3 regions of the Pyxidicoccus sp. M6 genome follow, and region 2 is predicted to be linked to each of the others. Evidence: riboswitches for the same ligand, from Rfam matches in the RefSeq annotation. Region 2 holds a riboswitch; each other region holds the start of a gene.
What was found. A riboswitch is a leader RNA that binds a small molecule or an ion and turns the genes downstream of it on or off. The one in region 2 is predicted to bind cobalamin.
Positions count from the first base shown of each region.

Region 1: another riboswitch for cobalamin. It lies ahead of ACVTJA_RS46030 (TonB-dependent receptor plug domain-containing protein); the one in region 2 lies ahead of ACVTJA_RS03940 (energy-coupling factor ABC transporter permease).
Region 3: another riboswitch for cobalamin. It lies ahead of ACVTJA_RS46000 (hypothetical protein); the one in region 2 lies ahead of ACVTJA_RS03940 (energy-coupling factor ABC transporter permease).

Region 1 is NZ_CM145714.1:11,706,973-11,711,241, forward strand. It holds gene ACVTJA_RS46030 (TonB-dependent receptor plug domain-containing protein) at 1-2,177, opposite strand, end outside; cobalamin riboswitch at 2,237-2,475, opposite strand; gene ACVTJA_RS46035 (FHA domain-containing protein) at 2,482-3,054, opposite strand; gene ACVTJA_RS46040 (hypothetical protein) at 3,165-3,449, opposite strand; gene ACVTJA_RS46045 (hypothetical protein) at 3,488-4,159, opposite strand; gene ACVTJA_RS46050 (dipeptidase) at 4,238-4,269, opposite strand, start outside.
Region 2 is NZ_CM145714.1:914,145-918,413, reverse strand. It holds gene ACVTJA_RS03955 (energy-coupling factor ABC transporter ATP-binding protein) at 1-293, opposite strand, end outside; gene ACVTJA_RS03950 (energy-coupling factor transporter transmembrane component T family protein) at 359-958, opposite strand; gene ACVTJA_RS03945 (hypothetical protein) at 948-1,130, opposite strand; gene ACVTJA_RS03940 (energy-coupling factor ABC transporter permease) at 1,157-1,963, opposite strand; cobalamin riboswitch at 1,993-2,215, opposite strand; gene ACVTJA_RS03935 (cupin domain-containing protein) at 2,320-3,396, opposite strand; gene ACVTJA_RS03930 (nuclear transport factor 2 family protein) at 3,679-4,227, shown strand.
Region 3 is NZ_CM145714.1:11,698,693-11,702,961, reverse strand. It holds gene ACVTJA_RS46010 (hypothetical protein) at 1-107, shown strand, start outside; gene ACVTJA_RS46005 (FecCD family ABC transporter permease) at 119-1,183, shown strand; cobalamin riboswitch at 1,243-1,455, shown strand; gene ACVTJA_RS46000 (hypothetical protein) at 1,601-2,899, shown strand; gene ACVTJA_RS45995 (cell surface protein) at 2,914-3,636, shown strand; gene ACVTJA_RS45990 (FHA domain-containing protein) at 3,844-4,269, shown strand, end outside.

The DNA.
Region 1 (4,269 bases), 2.6 Mb from region 2:
GCCACCGCGAGCGTCGCGTACACGGCGCGGCCCGGCAGCGGGAAACCGGTGAAGTCATAGGCCCGCACGTCGAGGAGGTTCTTCACCTCCACGGACAGGGTGAGGTCCGGCCCATGCAGGAAGGTGCTGGACGCGCCCGCGCTCAACAGCGTGCGCGACGGCAGGCTGCGCGAGCCCGTGCGGTTGACGAACTGCGAGGACTGATGGAGCACCTCGGTGCGCGCATTGAGCCAGTCCGGCCCCGCGCGCACACGGCCCACCCACTTCTGTCGCGGCCGGTACGGCAGGTCCATGTTGAAGAAGCGTGGGTCACCGTAGCGGTTCTGCGTCCGCATCCACGTGTAGCTGGCGTTGGCGGACAGCCACGGGAGCGGATGCGCCTCGCCCTCCAGCTCCACGCCCCACACGCGCGCCGCATCGAAGTTGTACGGACGCGCGAGCAGCGGCGGGTACAGCTCATACGCAATCAGGTTCTCGTACAGAGCACCGAAGCCGCCGGCGGTGACGCTCCACACGGGCTCATCTTCAACACGAAAGGCGGAGCTCCACGACACCGCCGCATCCGCGTACAGGGCACGCTCGGGCTTGAGCCCCGGGTTGGGGAGCAGCGTGCCCTGACGGATGTAGAGCTCCAGGAAGGAAGGCGCGCGGTGGGACTGGCCGACGTTGGCGCGCACTCCGAAGCCACCGCCCAGCGACACGGACGTGCCCAGCTTCGGAGCCAGCAGCCAGTACGGCCCCACCCGTTCCACCCGCAGCGACGGCACCACATTCACCCGGCCATCGAAGAGCCGAAGCTCGTCCATGGCCATGACGCTCGCACGCCACCACGAAGCGGACTGCCCGTCCCGCGCCTCGGTGACGCCCTCACCGGACGAGGCCACCGTGACGGTCAGCGACTGCATGTCTCCGAGCGCCCGGCGCCCCTCCAGCTCCACTCCGCCCACGGAGTGCCGCTGCGCACCACCCGCGCCCGGCAGCTCTCCCGTCACCTCCAGCCCGTCGCGCCGGAAGAAGCCGCGAGCACTCCCCTGCCCCACGTCGCCGAGAAGCCCCGACCAGCGCAGGCCCAGGGACAATCGACCCAGCTCCTGCCTCCCGGAGGACTGGGGGTTCTGCACCGTGCCGGGGATGGAGCGGTCCTCCAACGACAGCTCCGCGAGCGCATCCAACCGGGAGCCACCGGGCAGCCGCCGCCGGTAGCGCAGCAGACCGCCACCGCCTCGCGCGTCATTGCGCGCACGCACCTGCGAGGTGAGCGGGTTGTCGTCGACCGCGGGAAGCTCATCCACGTCGTACGCGAAGTCCCCATCCGAGCGCCCCGCATGCACCAGCAGCAGCGCCTGCCCATCGAGCAGCGGACCGGTGGCGGCGACATGGCCCAGCATCGTGTCCCAGCTCCCGTACGTCACCTCGCCGCTGGCGCGCAGGTGCGAGCCGGGCGCGCGGGTGATGATGTTCACCGCGCCGCCCAGGCCTCCCGAGCCATACCGGGCACCCGCGCCGCCGCGCAGGACCTCGAAGCGCTCCACCAGCGCGGCGGGAATCTGCGACAGGTCCGCCATGCCGCCCGCGCCGTTGAGGGGAATGCCATCCAGGAACACGAGCACACCGTTGGCCGCCGCGCCGCGCACCACCAGGCTCTTGCTCTGCCCATAACCACCGGAGTCCTGCACCGACAGGCCCACGGAGCCGGCGAGCAACTCCGCCGTGTCACGCGCCTCGCCCGCATGCTCGCGAGCGTCGATGATGGTGATGGCGCCCGTGGGGTCTCTGCGCTCCGGAGACTCCGGAGGCGGAGGTGTCTTCCCGCGAACCACGGTGGTGCGCGAAGCGGAGGGCTCCGCGGGAGCTGACTCCTGTTCTGCCCCGCTCGCCGTGGGCGTGGCCACCGTGGGCTCACGGCCCGACGCCTCACGCGCCGATGCCTCTTCACCGGCCTGTATTGGCGCATCGCTCCGAGGACTCGGCTCCGGGTCGGAGCTCACGACTGGCGAACTGGAATCCGGCGCGAGCACGGCCGAGCGCGCCGCGGAGCCCTGCACTGGAGCGGAAGCCGCCGCATCGCCGCCCGGCGCCTCACGCACCTGTCCCTCGTCAGTGGCCTGAGCGTGCGCGAGGAGCGGGATGTTGGGCACCAGGCACGCCACGAGCCCGGCGAGGAAGGTCCACCGCATGCTCCGCCTTCCGCTCTCTCCATCGAAGAGAGAAGGCCACCCGCCCGTGCCGGTGAAGGGCACGGTCGAACCCCTGGGCAGGTCTCCTGGCTGACGGGCTCCGGAGTCCGGCGCACGCCGCGCCATTCCGGAAGGGGCCTTCCGCCTTCCCCCGGAGCGACGCTGCCGGAGTGGCGACTGACCGAAGTCCCCGGCCCTGACCTCAGGGCTGCCCGTTCACAGTGGCGGGACCGCGCCGGATTCGCACCGGCTTCCCTCTTGAAGGCCCGACATGGGCACCCAAGGGCGCACCCCTTCTAGGGACTCACACCCCTCGCGTCAAGCGAGCCGGGGTGCGCTGGGACGACGCGCGCACGTACTGCTCGAAGGCGCACGCCTGGAGGAACACCAGCTCCACTCCCCCCAGCCTCAACGCGGCCCGAGCGAAGAGCGGCGCCGGCCTTCCCGGGACAATCAACACCCCGTCCTGGAACGTCCCGTTGTGGCTCCCCAGGTCCGTGACGCTCCACATCCCCGTGTGCGGCTCCTGCCGGAAACGCGCGTGCATGCGCGACACGGTGGGCTCCGACAGGATGATGTCGCACTCGGGGCCGCGGCCCACTGTCACCTCGGAAACGCCTCCGCGAGGACGCGGCCGCACCTCGAAGACGAGCGGCTCCACGGAGCGGCTCTGGGGCCGCCGCCCCGTCTGCGTCAGTCCCTCGGAGCGCGCCACCGGGGCCGGCGGCGCGGGCACGGACTCCCACACCAGCACGGGCCAGCGCAGGGTGCGCAGCAGCGCCTCACGGTCGACAAGCACCTGGGAAGCCAGGGTGGACAGGCGATGGAGCACGGGCACGTTCCTCCAGCGCGACGAGAGCGGAGCGAACCTGTGCATGGGGGTTCCATCCGGACACCCCCTCACGTTCATTTTCGTGGGACACAACCGCCCTCGCGAGCCAGGCGAGCCGTATGACTCACTCCCACCCGCGCGGTGGCACGGTGCGTCTACTCCCGCACGCCCGCGTCGGCACACGGCGTGCCCGCGTCCACGGCCTCCGGGGAACAGTCGGGGAGCGCCCCCTCTTCAACCGAATCCCAGTCCGACTCCGCCCCCGCGTCGTCCACGGAAGACGTGCCGGAACCTGCGTCGAAGTAGGCGACGCTGGCCACGCGGTCCTCCACGGCACAGCCCGCCGCGCACAGCAGGAGCCCCGCGAGGAGCAGCTCGCGAGGACGGAAGGAAGGGCACCCACGGAAGCCGACGCGCGTCACGGAGGAAGTCCGGTTCATCGCCTTTCACTCTCGCGCAGCCGCAAGCGGAGCGCCACTCATGGAAGAATCATGAACGCGACCGCCAGGCGGGGCTGCACCACCCAGCCGCGGTGCAGCGGGATGAACCCCCCGGAGGTGCTGTCCTCGTAGCCCAGGATGGGCCGGCCGACGACGAAGTCCAGGGCGGCGGTGGCCTCCACGGCGAAGAGCCGCGACAGGCGCCACCGCACCGAGGTGTCCGGCCCGGTGAGCAGCGTGGGGATGAAGCGCGGATTCGAGGGCACGACAGTCCGAGTCAGCGCGAATGAGGACCGCGCGAAGACGAGCAGACCCGCGCCCGCGCCCACGCCCCACCGCACGGGCCCGGAGCGGAGCACCGGCGTGTCCAGCCAGAAGCCGAAGGTGTACTGCTCCAGCTTCACGTGCGTCTGCGAGTCGTAGATGTTGTCCGGCACGCCCGCGAGGAACAGGAAGCGCAGGCGCAGCGCCGAGCCCTCCCAACCCATCCCGAGCAGCAGCCCCTGGTGCCCCGTCGAGGCATACCCGTCCAGCGCGCCCTGGGCACCCACCATGAGCTCCCACTGCACGGACGGCCCCTGATGCGCGGCCTCCGAAGCCATGGGGGCGTCCGCCGGAGGAGGACGCGGAGGCTCCTCGGCCCACGCGCCGGAACCCACGAGGAGCGCCATCACCCACCCGAGCCGCAGCCACCTGATGCCCGATGCCATGGCGCGGACGCTAACGCCCGCGGGCGCCAGCGGGAAGTCCCGCGATGAAGGGCCTGGCACCATCATCCGCTCCGTTCCTCAGCGCTGGGCGCTCGGGGCGGCGCGCAGCT
Region 2 (4,269 bases):
GAGCCCACGCGCGCCGCCACCTCCGCCGCTCCCAGGCCCCGGGCTCGAGGCCCCGCCGCCACGTCCTCTTCGAGCGTCGCGCCGAAGAGCTGGTCGTCGGGATTCTGGAAGGCGAGCGCCACACCCGCCGCCGCTCGCGCCGCAGCGCCCCGCCCAAGGGGTGCACCGTCGAGCAGCGTCCGCCCACTCCGTTCAGGAAGAAGACCCATCAGCGTGCGCAGCAGCGTCGTCTTGCCGCAACCGTTGGCGCCGAGAAGCGCGACGACTTCTCCGGCCCGAGCCTCCAAGGACACGCCAGTGAGGACTGCACGAGTGCCCACGGGCCCCGCACCGATGGCCTCCACACCCAGGCGCACCGTCACAGCCGGCCCCCGACTCCACGCGCCGCACGTGCCTCGGCGGTGGCACACGCCTGGTCGAAAGCCCGCACCAGCGTGAGCCCCGCCAGCGCACCCATCGACTCGAGCGAACGCCGCGTACCGCTGTAGCCCCCACGCACCAACTGCGCCTCACGCGCCGTGCGTGCCGCGCCCTCGAAGACGCGGGCGTACCGCGCCGAGAGCGCCAGCAGCTCCGTGAACACGTCCGGCACTCCGAGTCTCCGGAGCGCATGCGCGAAGTCCCACGGAGGCGTCAGGTGCGAGAAGAGTCCGAACACGGCGACGCCCGCCGCCATGCGCGCGCCCAGTAGCCACCCCGCCGCCACTCCGAGCCGAGTACCAAGGACTGCATGCAGCGCGGCCGCGAGCGCTCCCGCCAGCAGCGCCGCACCGAACCCACGCGCCACACGAGAGACACTCCGCCCCCACGCAAGCCCGAGCGCTCCCGTGCCGGCCGCAACCGCGAGCGGCGCCCACGGCAGTGGACCGCCCAGCCCCGCGACGAGGAGCATGAGCGCAATGCCCAGCTTCACCCGCGCATCGAGCCCACGCACCCACGCGGGAGGCTCACGCACCACGGCGGCCTCCCTCCACGAAGAGGGCGCGGTAGCTGTACCCCAGCACCCAGCCACCGATGAGCCCCGCCACGAGGAAGGCGAAGAGCAGCACATCCCCCTCGGGCTGCGGAAAGAGCGGCGCGGGCGTGCGGCCCGCGGCTTCCGCGTACGGGCGCACCACGTGCTCGTCCACTCCAGGCCATCCCTGCGGCGCGGCCGTCACGGCGACACCGGAGGCTGCGCGGCGGCACCGAATGCCAGCAGCGCCGGACGCCGCCGCGAGATGAACACCAGCGCTCCCGCCGTCAGCGTGGCCTCCAGCAACCCCAGCGGCAACTGCGTCGGCACGAAGGCCAGCGCCACCGCCGTGAAGGCCCGTCCCAGCCCCTCCTCCCCGTGCAGCGCCGAAGCCAACTCGAACGCCGTCGTCGCATACGTCGCCCAGTCCGCCACCAGCCCCGCGACGAACCCCGCCCCCCACAGCGGCACATCGAGCTTCCTCAGCGCGCGGAACGCGAGCCACCCGGCGAACCCACCGGCAATCCCCATGCTCCACACGTCCGCGCCCAGCGTCGTCAGCCCGCCGTGCGCGAGGAACAGTGCCTGGAGCAACAGTGCCACCAGCGTGACGAGCACCGTGAGCACCGGCCCCACCAGCACCGCCGCCAGCCCCGTACCCACCGGGTGGCTGCACGTGCCCGCCGTGGGCACCGGCACCGGCATGCACGAGATGACGAACACCGCCGCCGCGAGCATCGCGAGGAACGGCCCGAAGACGGGGTCCTCCGCCGAGCGCCGCCGCAGCGCGCGCACCCCGAGCGCCACGAGGGGCAGCATCGTGACAGTCCAACCGGCGGCCCATGGCAGGGGCAGTACGCCCTCCGCCAGGTGCATCGCATGCGCACGCGCGGGCAACAGCAGCAACGCGGCGAGCACGAGCGGTGCTCCGCACACGCGAGACAGGAGACGGTCGTCGACGGGAGCGGGACGGTTCGCACCGTTCCAGCGCCCATGCACCCAGCGCATGGCAACCTCCTCTCAGTCCACGGAGAGGGTCAGTCGTTTTGCCTGGGGTAGGTCTCCTGGCTCATGGGTTGCGGAGGGCTCCTCGGACTTCGAGGAGGACTCCCCGCGCCGCTTCCGCCTTCCCGGGCACCTGCTGCACCCAGTGGCACTTCGTGGAAGCGGCCTCACCCACTCACAGTGGCGGGACCGCGCCGGATTCACACCGGCTTCCCTGTTATGCCCGTCGTGGGCACCCCAGGCGGCGATTCAGTTGTGGCCGCGCAGATAACGGAGCCGCGAGGCACTTGTCAACGAACACGCCTCCCGTTGACCAGGTTGCACCAGCCACGGCACTGCATTGACAGACATTCTCCGCCTCAGCGCGGCAGGCGGCTGTCCCGTCCGGAGACCACGCGCAGCACCCTCGGCGGCGCCGCTGCGGCCGGAGGGAGCGAGGCCACCGACTCCTGCTCGGAGAGCTCCTCGGACTCGTTCGCCGCCTCGTCCTCGTGCTCCACGTCCGCCACACGCTCCGGATGGCTCGCCGAGCGGTAGCGGCCCGGCGCGACGCGCAGGTAGCGCTGGAACGCCTTGCCGAAGCCCGTCGGCGAGTCGTACCCCACGCGCGCCGCGACGACATCCACGGACTCCGTCGTCGTCTTCAGAATCTTCGCGGCGAGGCTCATCCGCCACCGCGTCAGGTACTTCAGCGGCGGCTCGCCCACGAGCTCCACGAAGCGCCGCGCGAAGGCCGCCCGGGACAGCGCCACCCTCGCCGCCAGGCTCTCCACCGTCCACGGCAGCTCCGGATTCTCGTGGATGAGCGACAGCGCGCGCCCAATCTGCGGGTCCCTCAGCGCGCCGAACCAGCCTCCGGCGCCCACCGGCTGGCTCGCCATCCACGCCCGCACGATGTAGACGAACAGGCTGTCCACCAGCCGCGGGATGACGATTTCCGAGCCCGGCAGCTTGCGCCCCGACTCGTGGGCCAGCAGCCGCACCAGCGCCTGGAACTGGCCGCCCTCCTCCGTGTAGTCCACGTTGAGGCGGATCAGCTTGGGCAACAGCGCCAGCAGCGGGTGCTGCCCGTCCTGCTCGAACTCGTAGGCCGCGCACAGGAGCACCGTGGTGTCCGCGGAGGCGTTCGGCGGCAGCGCGGCGAGGCGCAGCTTCGCCTTCTCCAGCGCCTCTTCCCACGGCTCCGCCCGCGTGCCCGGGTCGTCCGTCATGAAGTGGCGGACGCCGCTGCCCACGAGCGCCACGTCGCCGGGCACGAGCCGCATCGGCTCCTTCTCCCCTTCGAGCCGGAGCCAGCACACGCCCCGCTGCACGAGGTGCACGGCCGTCTTCGTGTTCGCCTTGATGTCGAGCCCCCATGGCGACAGGAGCTCCGACTGACAGAGCATCGTGTTACCCAGTTGGGTCACGCCCAGCACGTTCGCGAGTACGTCCATGGTCCCCACCTTAATAGGCCGGGGCGTACAATAGCGCATCCCACCGTGCATCCACCGGGCTGAGACTTTTGGACTGAAAAGCGAGCGTTTCGGTCATTGTTCGTCGCATCCGCGGCCCCTACTATGCACTCCGTCAACCCGTTCACACACACCCTGCGCTCTCGCGGGAGCGTGTGCGAATGAGTGTGTGATCTCGCGCCTCGGCGCGAACCGACCCGGCAATCGCTTGCCTCGGGGCCCCCCGGCCCGGGCAGGCGTGTGCCCCAGCTTCAGGAGTCCACAATGAAGGTCCAGCTGACCCTTACCGCCATCGTCTTCGCCCTCTCCATTCACACCACGGCCGCGGCCGAGGGCAAGAACCCGCCCGCCGCTGCCACCACCAAGAAGGACAAGGAAATGACCACCGCTGCTGCCGCCAACACCGCCACCAAGAGCGCCGCCGACGTCGTGAAGGGCTTCTTCGAGGCCTTCGGCAAGGGTGACGGCGAGGGCGTCGTCAACTCGTTCCACAAGGACGCCGTCATCACCGCCGTCCGCAAGGGCGAGCGCAAGGGCACCCAGCTGCACGGCTCCTACAGCGGCCAGCAGGGCGCGAAGGACTTCGTGACCAACCTCGGGAAGAACTTCGACACCAAGGCGTTCTCCGTGGACTCCGTCATCGGTGAGGGCAACGTCGCCTTCGCGAGCGGCGCCTTCGTCCACAACATCCGCACCACCGGCAAGCCCTATGCCAGCGACTGGGCCCTCAAGGTCGTCGTCAAGGACGGCAAGATCCTCGAGTACCACTTCTTCGAGGACTCCGCGGGCTTCGTCGAGGCCAGCAAGAACTGATACACGGTTCTCGCGCCGCGTCCCGCGCTCCTGCGCGGGACG
Region 3 (4,269 bases), 2.6 Mb from region 2:
ACCTCGTGCAATTGCAGCAGCTCGGCGCGGAGGGGTGGCAGGTCGTCGCCACCGTCGTGGTGGACGGCAGCACGCGGCGCTACGTCCTCATGCGGCCCAAGCGGTGAGCGGCGCTCCCATGACTTCCTCGCGGGAGCGCGCCTACGGCTTCCGTGCCTCGCGAGTCCTCGCGCTCCTCGGGGCCTTCCTCGCGCTGGCCTTTGTCTCCTTCGCCCTGGCCGTGCGCTTCGGCGAGCAGCCCATCTCCCTCATCGCCGCGCTGACGGACCCGGCTTCCGTCGACGCGCTCATCTTCGGCTCCATCCGCCTGCCTCGCGCGCTGCTCGGCGCCATCGTCGGCGCGGGGCTCGCCGCCTCGGGCTGCACGCTCCAGGGGCTCCTGCGCAACCCGCTGGCGGACCCGTTCGTGCTCGGTGTCTCCGGCGGCGCCGCGCTCGGCTCCACGCTGGCGCTCACGCTGGGCCTCGCCACCGTGGGCGAGGCGGCCCCCGGCATGGGCGAGGCGCTGGCCCGCCTGTCCGCCCCCGCGCTCTTCGCCTTCCTCGGCGCGGGCGCGTCCATCCTCTTCGTCCTCTCCGTCAGTCGTGGAGCATCGACCCGCGCGCCCTACGCCGCGCTCCTCACCGGCGTCATCTTCAACTCCTTCGCCTCCGCCGCCATCACCCTGCTGAAGACGCTGTCCGCTCCGGACCGGCTCGGCGAAATCCTCTACCGGCTCGTGGGCGCGCTGAACATCGAGCAGGTGGACACGCTGGTCCTCTCCGCGCTGCTCCAGGCCGTTGCCATCGGCGTCATGTGGGCGCTGTCCGGCCGGCTCAACCTCCTGTCGCTCGGCGACGACGATGCCACTTCGCTCGGCGTGCCGGTGGCCGCCACCCGCCGCTGGCTGCTGCTGGCCTCCAGCGCCAGCGTGGCCGGCGCGGTGGCCCTCACCGGGCTCATCGGCTTCGTGGGCCTCATCGTCCCGCACCTGCTGCGGCTCGTCTTCGGCCCGGACCAGCGGCTGCTGATACCGCTGTCCGCGCTGGGAGGCGCGGCCTTCCTGCTGCTCTCGGACCTGCTGGCGCGGCTGGCCTTTCCCCTCTTCAGCCAGGACCTTCCCGTGGGCGTCGTCACCGCGCTCCTCGGAGGTCCGCTCTTCCTCGTCCTGCTGCGTCGGAGGGTCCGGCTGGGGCAGGTCTGACGGTGCGCCAGCGGACGGCGGTGCCCTGTCCGAGCATTGACAACGCCCGCCACCCGCCGTACTTCCCGCCCGTCCTCGGTGCCTCCGTGATGCCACGGTGGCTCAAGGGAACCCGGTGTGAATCCGGGACTGCCCCGCAGCGGTGAGCAGGAACGAACGCCGTCGAGACGCACTGGTCCACGAAGGGCCGGGAAGCGACGGCCAGTAGGTGGGTGCCCTCCCGGGCTCCCGCGCCTGCGAGTCCGAAGACCTGCCGAAGACCCGTGCCCGTGGCACGGACATCACCGAAGCCTCCGAGGGGAGGCGACGGAGGCATCCGCCCGCACGCGTCATGCGCGTCCGGGGCCCTGCCTTCGTCCCGCTCCTCGCCTCGAGGCCCAACCCGCCCGTGGGGGGCGGAGAGGAAGCAGGACGCCGATGAAGACCGCCGACCTGAAGCGCGCCGCACCCTGGACGATGCCCGCGGCGCTCGCCGTGGCCACGCTCGCCCTGGCCCTGACCGCCACCGGCTGCCGCCCCGAGTGCGTGGATGCCTTCGACTGCCGCGCCGACAATGGCCAGCCCCCCGAGGGCGAGCAGTGGGTGTGCCGCAGCGAGAAGTGCTCCACCGTCCCCCTGGACGAGGAGCAGCCCACGACGGACGCGGGCACGGACGCGGGCACGGATGCTGGAACGGACGCGGGCACCGACGCCGGCTCGGACCCGTGCGTCACCGCGACGTACGACGCGAAGCTGGGCACGCTGAAGCTCCAGACGGGCTTCCAGGTGGCCGAGGCCCCCGCGATTCCGGACGATGTGAAGGCGGTCACGTCCTCGCCGGGCCCCACGTACTCGCTCTACGCGGTGCGCGGTGCCGCGGCCCTCGGCAAGGACGATGCGCTGTACTCGCTGGGCACGTGGCCCGACCTCCAGCCCTCCTCCGCGAAGCTCTACGACGTGGTCTCCGCGACGGACCGCGCGGGCACCACGCGGGTGTACTCCGGCGGCTTCCTCGCCCATGACGGCAAGCGGCTCTTCGCGGGCTACACCCTCGCCACGGCCGACGTCGCGGGCTCCATCGTCGCCTACGACCTCGCCTCGTCCGCCGACTCGACGTATGTCACCGCGCCGAAGAACTACACCGTCGCTGCCTTCGCCTCGGACGCTGTCTCCGCGCTGCTGGTCAACGGCGGTGGCGTGGGCAAGACGTCCGACGGCCTGGGCATCTACGCCCTGGTGACGTCCGAGAATCCGTTCACCTCCGCGAAGGTGGCCACGCTGCCCTCGAACGCCGGTGCGAGCGGCTACACCGCCGTGGCGACCAACGGCATCGCCGTGCTGGGCTATGCCGCGAACCCCAACTTCGTGAACCAGGCCCACGCGGTGGCTCCGTCGAAGGTGGCACAGGCCCTCTCCTCGGGCACGCCCATCGACCTCGGCACGCAGCCGAAGCTCGAGGTGGGCAGCGACTTCAGCGGTGTCACGGCCTTCGGCAACGGCGTGGCGCTCAACCGCGGCGCCTTCGACTCGAGCTTCAAGTTCATCTCCACGGACGTGTCGCGCTACGCGCTCACCATCGGCATCAGCGACGTGGCCGTCGGCGACCGCGTGCCGGTGCTCGTCTACGCGGACCAGTGCACGTCCGTGGAGCTGCTGTCGTCGCTCGGCGAGGACCTGCTCGTGGGGCTGCATGACAAGAACGGCCGCCGCCTCGTGCGCATCCAGCAGAAGCCGTGAGCTCGCGCCGCTCCATGATGTGGCCTTGGGGCGCGGCGCTCGCCGCGCTCCTGTCCCTCGCCGCCTGTGGTGACGAGGACGGCCCCTCCACGCCCGCGACGGACGCGGGGACGCAGGACAGCGGCACCGACGCGGGCTCCGACGCCGGAGTCCGCCCGGCGGACACGTACGCCGACGAAGTCGTCGGGTACGTGCCCGGCGAGGGTGCCGGCTTCGGTCAGGACCGCTTCCCCGACGTGGTGCTCGGGCCTCCCGCCGGGGTGGGCCCGGACAACGGCTCGCTCGACGTGCTCTCGCTGGGGCGCGGGGGCCACATCACCCTGCGCTTCTCGGACATCGTCATCATCGACGGGCCCGGTGTGGACCTGCTCGTCTTCGAGAATGCCTTCGTCGTCCCCGGCGGGGCGACGTACGCGGAGACGGGGCGGGTGGAGGTGAGTAACGACGGTGTCACGTGGAAGGCCTTCCCCTGTGCCTTCAACGACGCGGACGCGGGCTACCCGGGCTGTGCCGGCGTGCACACCGTGCAGGCCAACCCCGCCAACGGCGTCAGCGCCACGGACCCCGCCGTGGCGGGCGGCGACGGCTTCGACTTGTTCACTGTTGGACTGGACCGTGCCCGCTTCGTTCGCATCACCGACACCGGTGCGAATGGCTATGGCGGCACGGCCGGCGGCTTCGACCTGGACGCCGTCTCCGTGGTGAATGGCGAGCCCCTCCAGGGGGCCGCGCCGTGAGCTCCGGTCCACCTCCCGTGCAGGCGATGGAGGTGGACCGGCCGCGCTGAGTACGAAGCCACCCGGGGAGCCCCGGCTCACTCCCGCACTGCCAGTCATGACGCGACCCCGCTTTCCTCGCCGGGAGTCCGTATCCACCCCTGGATGGGGCCGGTGCTCACCTCCTTCTCTCAAGAGTCGGGAGAGTCGTGTAATGTCGGGCATTCGATGTGGCAGATCATCATCAACGGGCCCGGCTACTTCGACACGTCCTACGATCTGCCCGAGGGCGTGACGAGCCTTGGCCGTGCGGACGAGAACGACATCGTTCTCGGCGGCGACCTCGTCTCGCGACGTCACGCCCGGCTGTACGTCGAGGGTGACGCCCTGCGCATCGAGGATTTGGGCAGCCGCAACGGCAGCCGGGTCAACGGCGCACCGCTGCAGGGCTCGAAGAACCTCGCCCCTGGCGACACGGTGGCGCTGGGGGAGAACACGCTCTCCGTCCGCCAGCCCAACACGGTGGAGAACGCCGCCACGGAGATGGTGGACCTGGGCGCGGGCGGGGTGGTGCGCTTCGGGCATGGGCAGGACGTGGGCTCGTCCGTCGTCCTCGCGCGGAACGTGAAGGACGCGGAGGTGCTGCGCCTGCTG